Regions from separate parts of the Shewanella sp. SG44-6 genome, predicted to be linked through region 3. Evidence: predicted binding sites of a transcription regulator. Region 3 holds the regulator's gene; each other region holds the start of a gene.
The links. Region 3 encodes sigma-54, which starts transcription at its own class of promoters, with help from an activator protein. Its sites were predicted from a motif close to GTTGGCACGNNNNTNGNNT; they were not measured.
Positions count from the first base shown of each region.

Region 1: a site for sigma-54 is predicted at 1,254-1,272, ahead of H5185_RS15165 (flagellar hook-length control protein FliK). Genes of this name have one in related genera too.
Region 2: a site for sigma-54 is predicted at 1,882-1,900, ahead of fliE (flagellar hook-basal body complex protein FliE). Genes of this name have one in related genera too.

Region 1 is NZ_JACJER010000089.1:3,127-6,327, reverse strand. It holds gene fliI (flagellar protein export ATPase FliI) at 1-703, shown strand, start outside; gene fliJ (flagellar export protein FliJ) at 709-1,161, shown strand; gene H5185_RS15165 (flagellar hook-length control protein FliK) at 1,457-3,004, shown strand; gene fliL (flagellar basal body-associated protein FliL) at 3,095-3,201, shown strand, end outside.
Region 2 is NZ_JACJER010000089.1:10,147-13,347, reverse strand. It holds gene H5185_RS15205 (HAMP domain-containing sensor histidine kinase) at 1-369, shown strand, start outside; gene H5185_RS15200 (sigma-54 dependent transcriptional regulator) at 362-1,711, shown strand; gene fliE (flagellar hook-basal body complex protein FliE) at 1,956-2,297, shown strand; gene fliF (flagellar basal-body MS-ring/collar protein FliF) at 2,369-3,201, shown strand, end outside.
Region 3 is NZ_JACJER010000136.1:4,381-7,581, forward strand. It holds gene ptsN (PTS IIA-like nitrogen regulatory protein PtsN) at 1-325, opposite strand, end outside; gene hpf (ribosome hibernation promoting factor) at 328-615, opposite strand; gene H5185_RS18425 (RNA polymerase factor sigma-54) at 640-2,124, opposite strand; gene lptB (LPS export ABC transporter ATP-binding protein) at 2,268-2,999, opposite strand; gene lptA (lipopolysaccharide transport periplasmic protein LptA) at 2,996-3,201, opposite strand, start outside.

The DNA.
Region 1 (3,201 bases), on a different contig from region 3:
TAAAGAAGGTCGTGCCCGCTCGGTTGTAGTGGCTGCACCGGCAGATACTTCGCCATTAATGCGTTTACGTGCCTGTGAAACATCGACTCGTATAGCCGAATATTTTCGTGATTTAGGTTACGATGTTTTATTGTTAATGGACAGCTTGACACGTTATGCTCAAGCGCAACGTGAAGTGGCGCTTGCGGTAGGAGAACCGCCAGCAACCAAGGGCTATCCACCCTCTGTGTTTGCTAAGTTACCCCGTTTGGTTGAGCGCGCCGGTAATGGCGGAGCTGGACAAGGTTCTATTACGGCTTTTTATACTGTGTTGACCGAAGGTGATGATCAGCAAGATCCGATTGCAGATGCTTCTCGAGCGATTTTAGACGGCCATATTGTGCTATCTCGTCAACTTGCCGATTCGGGTCATTATCCCGCGATTGATGTGGAAGCATCAATTAGCCGCGTTGCGCCAATGGTGATAAGTGGAGAACACTTAGAGGCGATGCGTAAAGTCAAACAGATGTATTCTTTGTATCAGCAAAATCGTGACCTGATTTCAATTGGCGCGTACTCACAAGGCAGTGATCCTCGGATTGATAATGCGATACGTTTACAACCTGCAATGAATGCTTTTTTACGTCAAGGGTTTAAAGAACCTGTCTCATTTGAAGAAAGCCGAGTGATGTTGACTCAAATTGCCGCTCAATGTCAGGGATAACCTAGATGACTCGCACAGACCCATTATTAACGGTATTGAAGCTAGCGACTGCTGCCGAGGAACAAGCGGCATTGCAGCTCAAGTCAGCTCAATTTGAAAAACAAAAACGCCAAGGGCAGCTCGATGCGCTAAACAATTACCGTCTAGATTACATGAAGCAGATGGAAGGGCACACGGGCACGACATTACGTGCTAATCAGTACCATCAGTTTCATCAGTTTATTCGTCAAGTTGATAGTGCTATTACCCAACAAGTAGCAGCGGTTAAAGATGCCGAAAAACAAGTGGGTTACCGTCAAGTTCACTGGCAAGAAAAACAACAAAAACGCAAAGCGGTAGAAATGTTACTCGCTCAGAAAGCCAAAAAGGCTATGGTCGTAGAAGCAAAACGTGAACAAAAAATGTCAGATGAGTTTGCTATGCAACAATATTACCGTCAAAAATCAATTAAGTCATAGCCTCCAAATCTATCACTCGTTTTACCGCAGTCCCTTTTGATTGGTCCGCATTCAAACTCTATTTATTCTCTAAACTTTATCAACTAATATTTATTGGCACTTAAATTGCTTAATATAAATTTAAGTTTACATTGGAATAGAAATCGTCAGCGAAGCGACAGTGGAAACCTCATGATGAGGTTTGTAATGACTCTATTGATATTACCTAATATCGACATATGATTCATCGAGGTAATTTGATAGCTGTTTGTTAGACGATAATGACCTAACTTTGTTTGATTGAGTGGAGCTGATTATGCAGCAGATGAGCAATATCTTACTTGGAAATAGCAGTAAATCTGCTGATCTTAGTACAAAAGGAAACATGCAAGGTGTTGAAAATACATCATTCTTGTCTGCTTTTAATCAAGCGAGTGAATCCGAACTTGCTTCGCGGCCTAACGCCAATAGTGCACCTGTATCGTTAGATGCTGAAATGGATCAAGTCGATGCTGCTAATGACCTTGATTTATCTACTGAAGAAAATGCTGATGTTGAGTTGATTTTTGCTCAGCTTAATATGGCTGATGCATTAAATAAACGTCATTCCTCTGGCGGAAATGAATTGCCGCATGTGGATACATTAGATATTGGTTTTGACGCGATATCTTTGAGTAGTATTATTGATGATCAGAATAGCGATAGTCAGTCAGAGATGGGTGCGTTATTCACTGATGCTATTGATTTACCCGCTGACTCTCTTTCTACCAAAGAAGCTCTTTCTCAGCTTAGCCCTGAAGATATATCCAGCTTAATGGCATTTGCCAATTTATCTGAAAAGGATTTACAAGCACTAGACATTAAGGGTTTAAGCGAGTTAATTAGTGACTTTAATTTACAAGCGCCTGTTGTTGATGAATCCATTCTTGCGATGGTGTCTGCAGATATAGACAGTAGTGACGATTCCCCAAAAAGTATCCTTAGTTCTGAAGAACAAAACCAAATTGATAAATCAATTGCCGCCAGTGTCACCGTTCCAGGCCAAACTGGCTCTGCGGGTCTTAATTCTGCGGTTGTTAAATTAGACCGCACCGGTTTTTTGGAGGCTAGCGCCACTCTTGCATCTTCTTCAGCGATATCTGCCGACCCTAAGACGATTTTAGGTGATAGCACTGGTATTGATGGCAATATTCAATCAGATACTGATAATGCCAAAATACTGGCGAAAGCTGATTTTTCTGTGGTCCTAGATTCACTAGCGACCAAGCGTGCATCAGGAGAACTATCAGCCAATATAAATTCGGCTAACTTGGGTTTAGACGCAGTGAATGATATCGGTGATACCGACACTAAGGCGTTACAAAATCAGAGTAGTTTTACTCCGATACATAAAAGTGATGTACCACAATTTCAGTTATCGTTGAAACCGCAAGGCGATCATGGTGCGCAAATGCAAGAGATGATCCAGCGCTTTTCTCCGGTCATGAAGCAGCAGTTAATTACTATGGTCAGTAATGGTATTCAGCAAGCTGAAATTCGTTTAGATCCGCCGGAACTTGGGCATTTAACCGTTAAAATTCAAATTCATGGTGATCAAACCCAAGTACAGTTTCATGTTGCTCAGTCGCAAACCCGTGATATTGTTGAGCAAGCTATGCCACGATTACGCGATATGCTTGCCCAAGAAGGATTACAACTAACAGACAGTCAGGTTTCTCAAGGCGATGGCGGGCGTGATCAGCAAGGACAATCTGGTGATCATGCCGCTGGAGATGCGCAATTGGATGAAATTTCAGCACAAGAGCCTAGCTTGATGACAAATCCATCAAGGAGTTTACATTCTGCTATAGATTATTATGCTTAAGCAGGTAACCTATAGCATTAATATATCTTTTCAAGAATAACGAGTTATTCAGTTAAGTTATAATGTTAATCACAATGTTGATTAGGAACCATAATGCCTGAACAAGAATTAGAGTTAAACGAAACCCCTAACGCCGGTAAAAAAAGCAAGAAACTATTCATCTTTGGTGGCATTGGTTTAGTATTAGTTTTGCTTAT
Region 2 (3,201 bases), on a different contig from region 3:
ACTTCACATTCATTGATGCTTGCCAATGCGAATGCGCTCAGTTCAGCGGTAAATAATTTAGTGATGAACAGTATTGAAGCTGGGGCCACAAAAATAAAAGTCAGCGCCAGTGAAACGCCTGATGGTCTATTATTGGATGTTATTGACAATGGCAAAGGGCTTGAACCGTCAATGCAGCAACAAATACTTGAGCCGTTTTTTACAACAAAGAGTCAAGGTACAGGTTTAGGCTTAGCTGTTGTGCAGTCGGTAGTACGAAACCATGGTGGACAGATACAGTTGTCGTGTAAACCCGGTATGGGTTGCCATATTCGTTTGAGCTTTCCGCACATTAACAAAATGAGTGTTCAGGAGGTGGCGCGTGGCTGAAGCAAATATTCTATTAGTTGAAGATGATGCTGATTTACGTGAAGCATTGCTTGATACACTGATGCTTGCCCATTACGACTGTGTTGATGTTGGCAGTGCTGAAGAGGCTATATTGGCCTTAAAAGTAAACCACTTTGATATGGTGATTAGCGATGTGCAGATGGATGGCATCGGTGGTATGGGCTTGCTGAGTTATTTACAACAACATCAACCTAAAGTGCCGGTATTATTAATGACCGCATATGCCACGATTAACAGTGCTGTTAGTGCGATGAAATTAGGCGCAGTAGATTATCTTGCTAAGCCTTTTGCACCAGAAGTGTTATTAAATCAGGTATCACGCTATTTGCCTTTAAAACAAAATCACGACAATCCCGTGGTTGCCGATGAGAAAAGTTTAGCATTGTTGGCGCTGGCTCAGCGCGTTGCGGTGTCAGATGCTTCGGTCATGATCATGGGCCCGAGTGGTTCAGGTAAAGAAGTGCTGGCACGCTATATTCACCAGCATAGCCAACGTAATGAGCAGCCATTTATTGCGATTAATTGTGCGGCGATACCAGAAAACATGTTAGAAGCCACCTTATTTGGTTATGAAAAAGGTGCATTTACTGGTGCTTATCAAGCTTGTCCAGGCAAGTTCGAACAAGCTCAGGGGGGCACCATATTGCTTGACGAGATTTCTGAAATGGAACTTGGCTTACAAGCAAAGTTATTGCGAGTATTACAAGAGCGCGAAGTAGAGCGTTTAGGTGGCCGTAAAACCATAAAATTGGATGTGAGAGTTCTCGCAACGTCAAACCGCGATTTGAAATCGTTGGCGACGTCTGGCGAATTCAGAGAAGATTTATATTACCGCATTAACGTATTTCCACTGACGTGGCCAGCACTAAACCAACGTCCTGCGGATATTCTTCCGTTAGCACGTCATTTATTGGCGAAGCATGCTAAAGCATTGAATATGACGTCGGTGCCTAAACTTGATGATGCGGCAACTCGACGGTTACTGACTCATCGCTGGCCGGGTAATGTGCGAGAGTTAGACAATGTTATTCAACGCGCCTTGATATTACGAGTAAATGATGACATTGGTGTCAATGATATTATTATCGACTCTGCTGATGTGAAGTTAGTTGCCACAGAATATGCAGAGACAGAGCAGTCTATTGAAGTAGATGGCTTAGGTGACGAATTAAAGGCCCAAGAACATGTGATTATTTTAGAAACCTTGAATCAATGTCAGGGGAGTCGAAAAAAGGTCGCTGAAAAACTCGGTATAAGTGCTCGAACATTACGTTATAAGATGGCCAAAATGCGTGATATGGGCATTCAACTTCCTGCTTAGCGTTATCAGTAGTTGGTTAATTAACCTTATGATTTTATAGTCTAATTAACTCTGCTTATTTATTGCTAACATCTGTCAAGATGCAAAAAGTAACCTGTATTATCTAATGGTACGGTTACTTTTGCTCTGTTTCCCGCCATTTTATCTACTCATATTATATTTCTTCTAATATTGGCATCTAAATTGCTTTAACTCTTTATTAGTTATTATTGTCGTCAAAAAGTCGACGAAAGGGAGTTACATCATGCAGATTAGCGCAAATCCATTAATGCAAGAAATGCAGTCACTTCGTGGCGAAATAGCCCCTTCGATTGGCTCATCTATTCGACCTAATCTTACTCAGCAAGTGAATAACACCACAGGCGTCGATTTCAGTCAGTTATTGTCTCAGGCTGTCGGCACTGTCAATGAGTTACAACAAAACTCGTCCAATTTAGCCACTCGTTTAGACATGGGCGATACGACGGTTACTCTTTCTGATACGGTTATTGCGCGTGAGAAAGCCGGTGTTGCCTTTGAAGCAACGGTGCAGGTACGTAATAAACTCGTTGAAGCATATAAAGAAATTATGAGTATGCCTGTTTAGCTGCAGATAGCGTTAAGCACTAAATAATATAACAACATTAGATATAGCAGGTACGTATTGTGAGCACAGACATGATGGTAGGTTCAGATTCAACAGTTGATGGCGGCGTCCAGCAAGAGAATAAATCTGGGCTGCTTGGCGGCATCGGCGGTGCAGATATGATGCGCCAAGTGATCATGATTTTGGCACTAGCGATATGCCTAGCGCTCGCTGTGTTTGTGATGATGTGGGCACAAGAGCCAGATTATCGACCACTTGGTAAAATGGAAACAGCTGAGATGATCCAAGTCTTAGATGTGCTTGATAAAAACCAAATCGAGTATCAAATCAACGTCGATGTGGTGAAAGTACCTGAAGATAAATATCAAGAAGTAAAATTACTGCTTAGCCGTGCGGGGATTCAAAGTAGCACTCAAGCTAACGATTATTTAAGCCAAGACAGTGGTTTTGGTGTTAGTCAACGTATGGAACAAGCGCGCTTAAAACAAAGCCAAGAACAAAACCTAGCCAGAGCTATTGAAGAATTAAAAAGTATTAGCCGTGCTAAAGTCATTTTAGCGTTACCCAAAGAAAATGTTTTTGCCCGCAATGCTTCTAAGCCAAGTGCTACTGTAGTGGTGAGTGTGCGCCGTGGTGGTTTAGGCCAAGAAGAGATTGATGCGATTGTTGATATTGTTGGTTCGGCTGTTCAAGGGTTAGAGCCTTCTCGTGTAACGGTAACTGACTCAAATGGGCGTTTACTGAATTCAGGTAGCCAAGATGGTACCTCAGCAAGAGCACGTCGTGAGCAAGAGCTCGTGCAGCAACAAGAAGCTGAATACCGTAAAAAAATTGACTCAATCCTAATGCCTATCTTAGGCCCAGAGAACTTTACTTCTCAGGTTGATGTTAATATGAACTTTAC
Region 3 (3,201 bases):
ACTGATCTGCAGGTACTAACAAAGCAAATAAAATATCCACGGGCTGTTTATCGATTGCATCAAAGGCAATGGCTTCTTCACATTTAATAAATATTGCGATCGGATGTTCTATGGTCGTTAATCTACCATGAGGTATCGCAATGCCATTTCCTATACCTGTGCTACCCATTTTCTCTCTCGCTAATAGGCTTTCAAAAACCTCTTGCGAAGATAGGGGTGGGTACTGGGCAGCGACTAAATTGCTGATGAGTTCCAGTACTTTTTTCTTACTGCCCGGTGTGGCACAGGTAGTGCATTCCGGCTGCAGAATGGTACAAAGTTCCATCGTTAGTGTTTTGTATACTTCTCTTTGTGTTTAATTACCTGACGGTCGAGTTTATCGATCAGGGCGTCTATTGCAGCATACATATCAGTGCTTTCTGACATGGCAAAAATCTCTGCACCATTAAGGTTGATTTTAGCTTCTGCTTTTTGTTGTAATTTTTCTACATTGAGCACAACGTGTACATTATTGATCTGATCGAAGTGTCGTTCAAGCTTTGAAAATTTACCTTGAACGTATTCACGTAAAGATTCGGTAATGTCGATATTTCTACCTGTCATATTGATAAGCATAAAAATCCTCCGTTGCCTTGTAGGTTATAAACTCTTACGTTGGTTTGAGGGCGGAATGAGCATCGCTTCGCGGTATTTTGCAATCGTACGACGCGCAACGTTGATCCCCTGATCTGCCAGCAGTTGGGCCATTTTACTGTCACTTAATGGCTTTTGCTGGTTTTCTGCTGCAACCAGTTTTTTGATAAAAGCACGAATAGCGGTAGATGAGCATTCTCCGCCATCGTCGGTGCTGACATGGCTAGAGAAAAAGTACTTTAATTCAAATAGCCCACGTGGTGTGTGCATATATTTTTGAGTGGTAACCCGTGAAATAGTTGATTCATGCATTTCTACTGCTTCAGCAATATCATTGAGCACCATAGGTTTCATGGCTTCTTCACCATATTCAAAGAAACCTTGCTGAAATTGCACAATACAATTGGCGACTTTCAATAAGGTCTCATTGCGGCTTTCGATACTCTTGATGAACCATTTAGCTTCTTGTAAATGACCGCGAATAAATTGGCTATCGGCAGAGTTTTTACTGCTTCTAGCCATGGCTGCATATTGTTGATTAACGCCAATTTTAGGCATATTGTCTGGGTTTAACTCTACAACCCAACGGCCATTCTTCTTTAGTACGGTTACATCAGGAATAACATATTCGTCATCAATAGCGGTGACTAACAAGCCCGGGCGAGGGTTAAGTGACTGGATTAAGGTGATTGCGTCACGCAACTCGTTTTCTTTGAGCTTGGTTTTGCGCATCAATAATCTAAAATCGCGCCCAGCAATTAAATCTAAATAGTCTTTAATGAGCAGACGGGCATTGTCTATATGTGGGGTTGTGTCGGCATATTGGGCTAATTGAATGAATAAACATTCGCTTAAATCTCGTGCGGCAACACCAACGGGATCAAAGTGTTGAATACGTTTTAATACCGCTTCAACTTCATCTAGTTCAACACTTTCATCACCCATGGCTTCGAGAATATCTTCAGTGCTTTGGGTTAAATAGCCGCGTTCATCAATGGCATCAATGATCGCGGTAGCAATTGCTCGATCAGTGTCAGAAAATGGCGTGAGATTTTTTTGCCACTCTAAATGCTCATATAAGCCTTCAGTCGTTTCACCTTGGAATGGCATATCATCATCGCGCATGCTAGCGCTGCCTGAACCTGACATTGGTGAGGCGGTGTACACTTCATCCCATGTGGTATCCATAGCTAAATCGTCCATGGTTTCTTTGGTCATGGATTCTGCTGTGTCGACTGTTGAGGTGTCTTTTTCTATATTGACCACGCTGTTGTCACTAAAGTCGGTGTCCGATTGGTCGCGACTTTCTTTTACTGAGTCTTTTGCTTGAGAAAACTCATCTTCTATTTCAAGCAATGGGTTTGAGTCCAATGCTTGTTGGATTTCTTGCTGTAGCTCCAATGACGATAATTGCAGTAAGCGGATCGCTTGCTGCAATTGAGGGGTCATGGTTAAGTGTTGACCCATTTTGAGTTGGAGTGACGCTTTCATTTACCGCTTATCCCTAGATGATTTCCATAAAAATGACAATCTCGAAAACTGTAATCGATTGTCACATACATCAATGACATTTAACGCTATTTAGATATCGTTCAATGAAATGAGTTAGATAGACTAAAAGGCCAGTAAAGTAACTATAGCTTGAATTGTTCACCTAAGTACACAGCCCGAACTTGTTGATTACTCAATATCTCATCAGGTGTGCCTTCGGCAATTAAATTGCCCTGGCTGACAATATAAGCTCGCTCACAGACGTCTAAGGTTTCACGTACGTTATGATCGGTAATTAATACCCCTAAGCCGCGGTTTTTAAGCTGTTGAATGATTTTTTTTATGTCGATGACAGAAATAGGGTCAACCCCCGCAAAAGGCTCATCGAGCAAAATAAATTTAGGATTAGCGGCCAGCGCGCGCGCTATCTCTACTCGACGACGTTCCCCACCAGACAACGACATGCCTTGGCTGTCGCGAATATGGGTGATATGGAATTCTTCTAGTAAATGCTCTACTTGCTCAATCCGTTGGTCGGTAGTGAGCTCTTTGCGAGTCTGCAACACGGCCATAATATTGTCGTATACGGTCAGTTTGCGAAAAATACTGGCTTCTTGCGGCAAGTAACCAATCCCTTTGCGAGCTCTAAGATGCATTGGGTCGGCGGTTAAGTCGTCATCATCAATTAAGATCCGACCTTTATCGCTTTGCACTAAGCCGACAACCATATAAAACGTGGTTGTTTTACCTGCACCATTGGGGCCTAAAAGACCAACAATTTGGCCTGTTTTAACGGTTAAACTCACATCTTTAACAACCTGACGAGTTTTATAGCTTTTAGCTAAATTTTCAGCCGTTAGGGTTATTTGGGTCATGGTTTGATCTGCTTTTTAACAGGAATTTCAGGGAGCTTTTGCTTTGGTGCAGTCTCGTCTTGGAAATTCTCAGGTTGAATAATAGTAATAACGCGATCTTTCCCTGTACCAGTACTTTCAGCAATCAGCTCTTGAGCGTTAATGTTGTACTTAATACGGTTACCGGTTACTTGGCTACCAGATTGATCCAGTTTGGCATTAC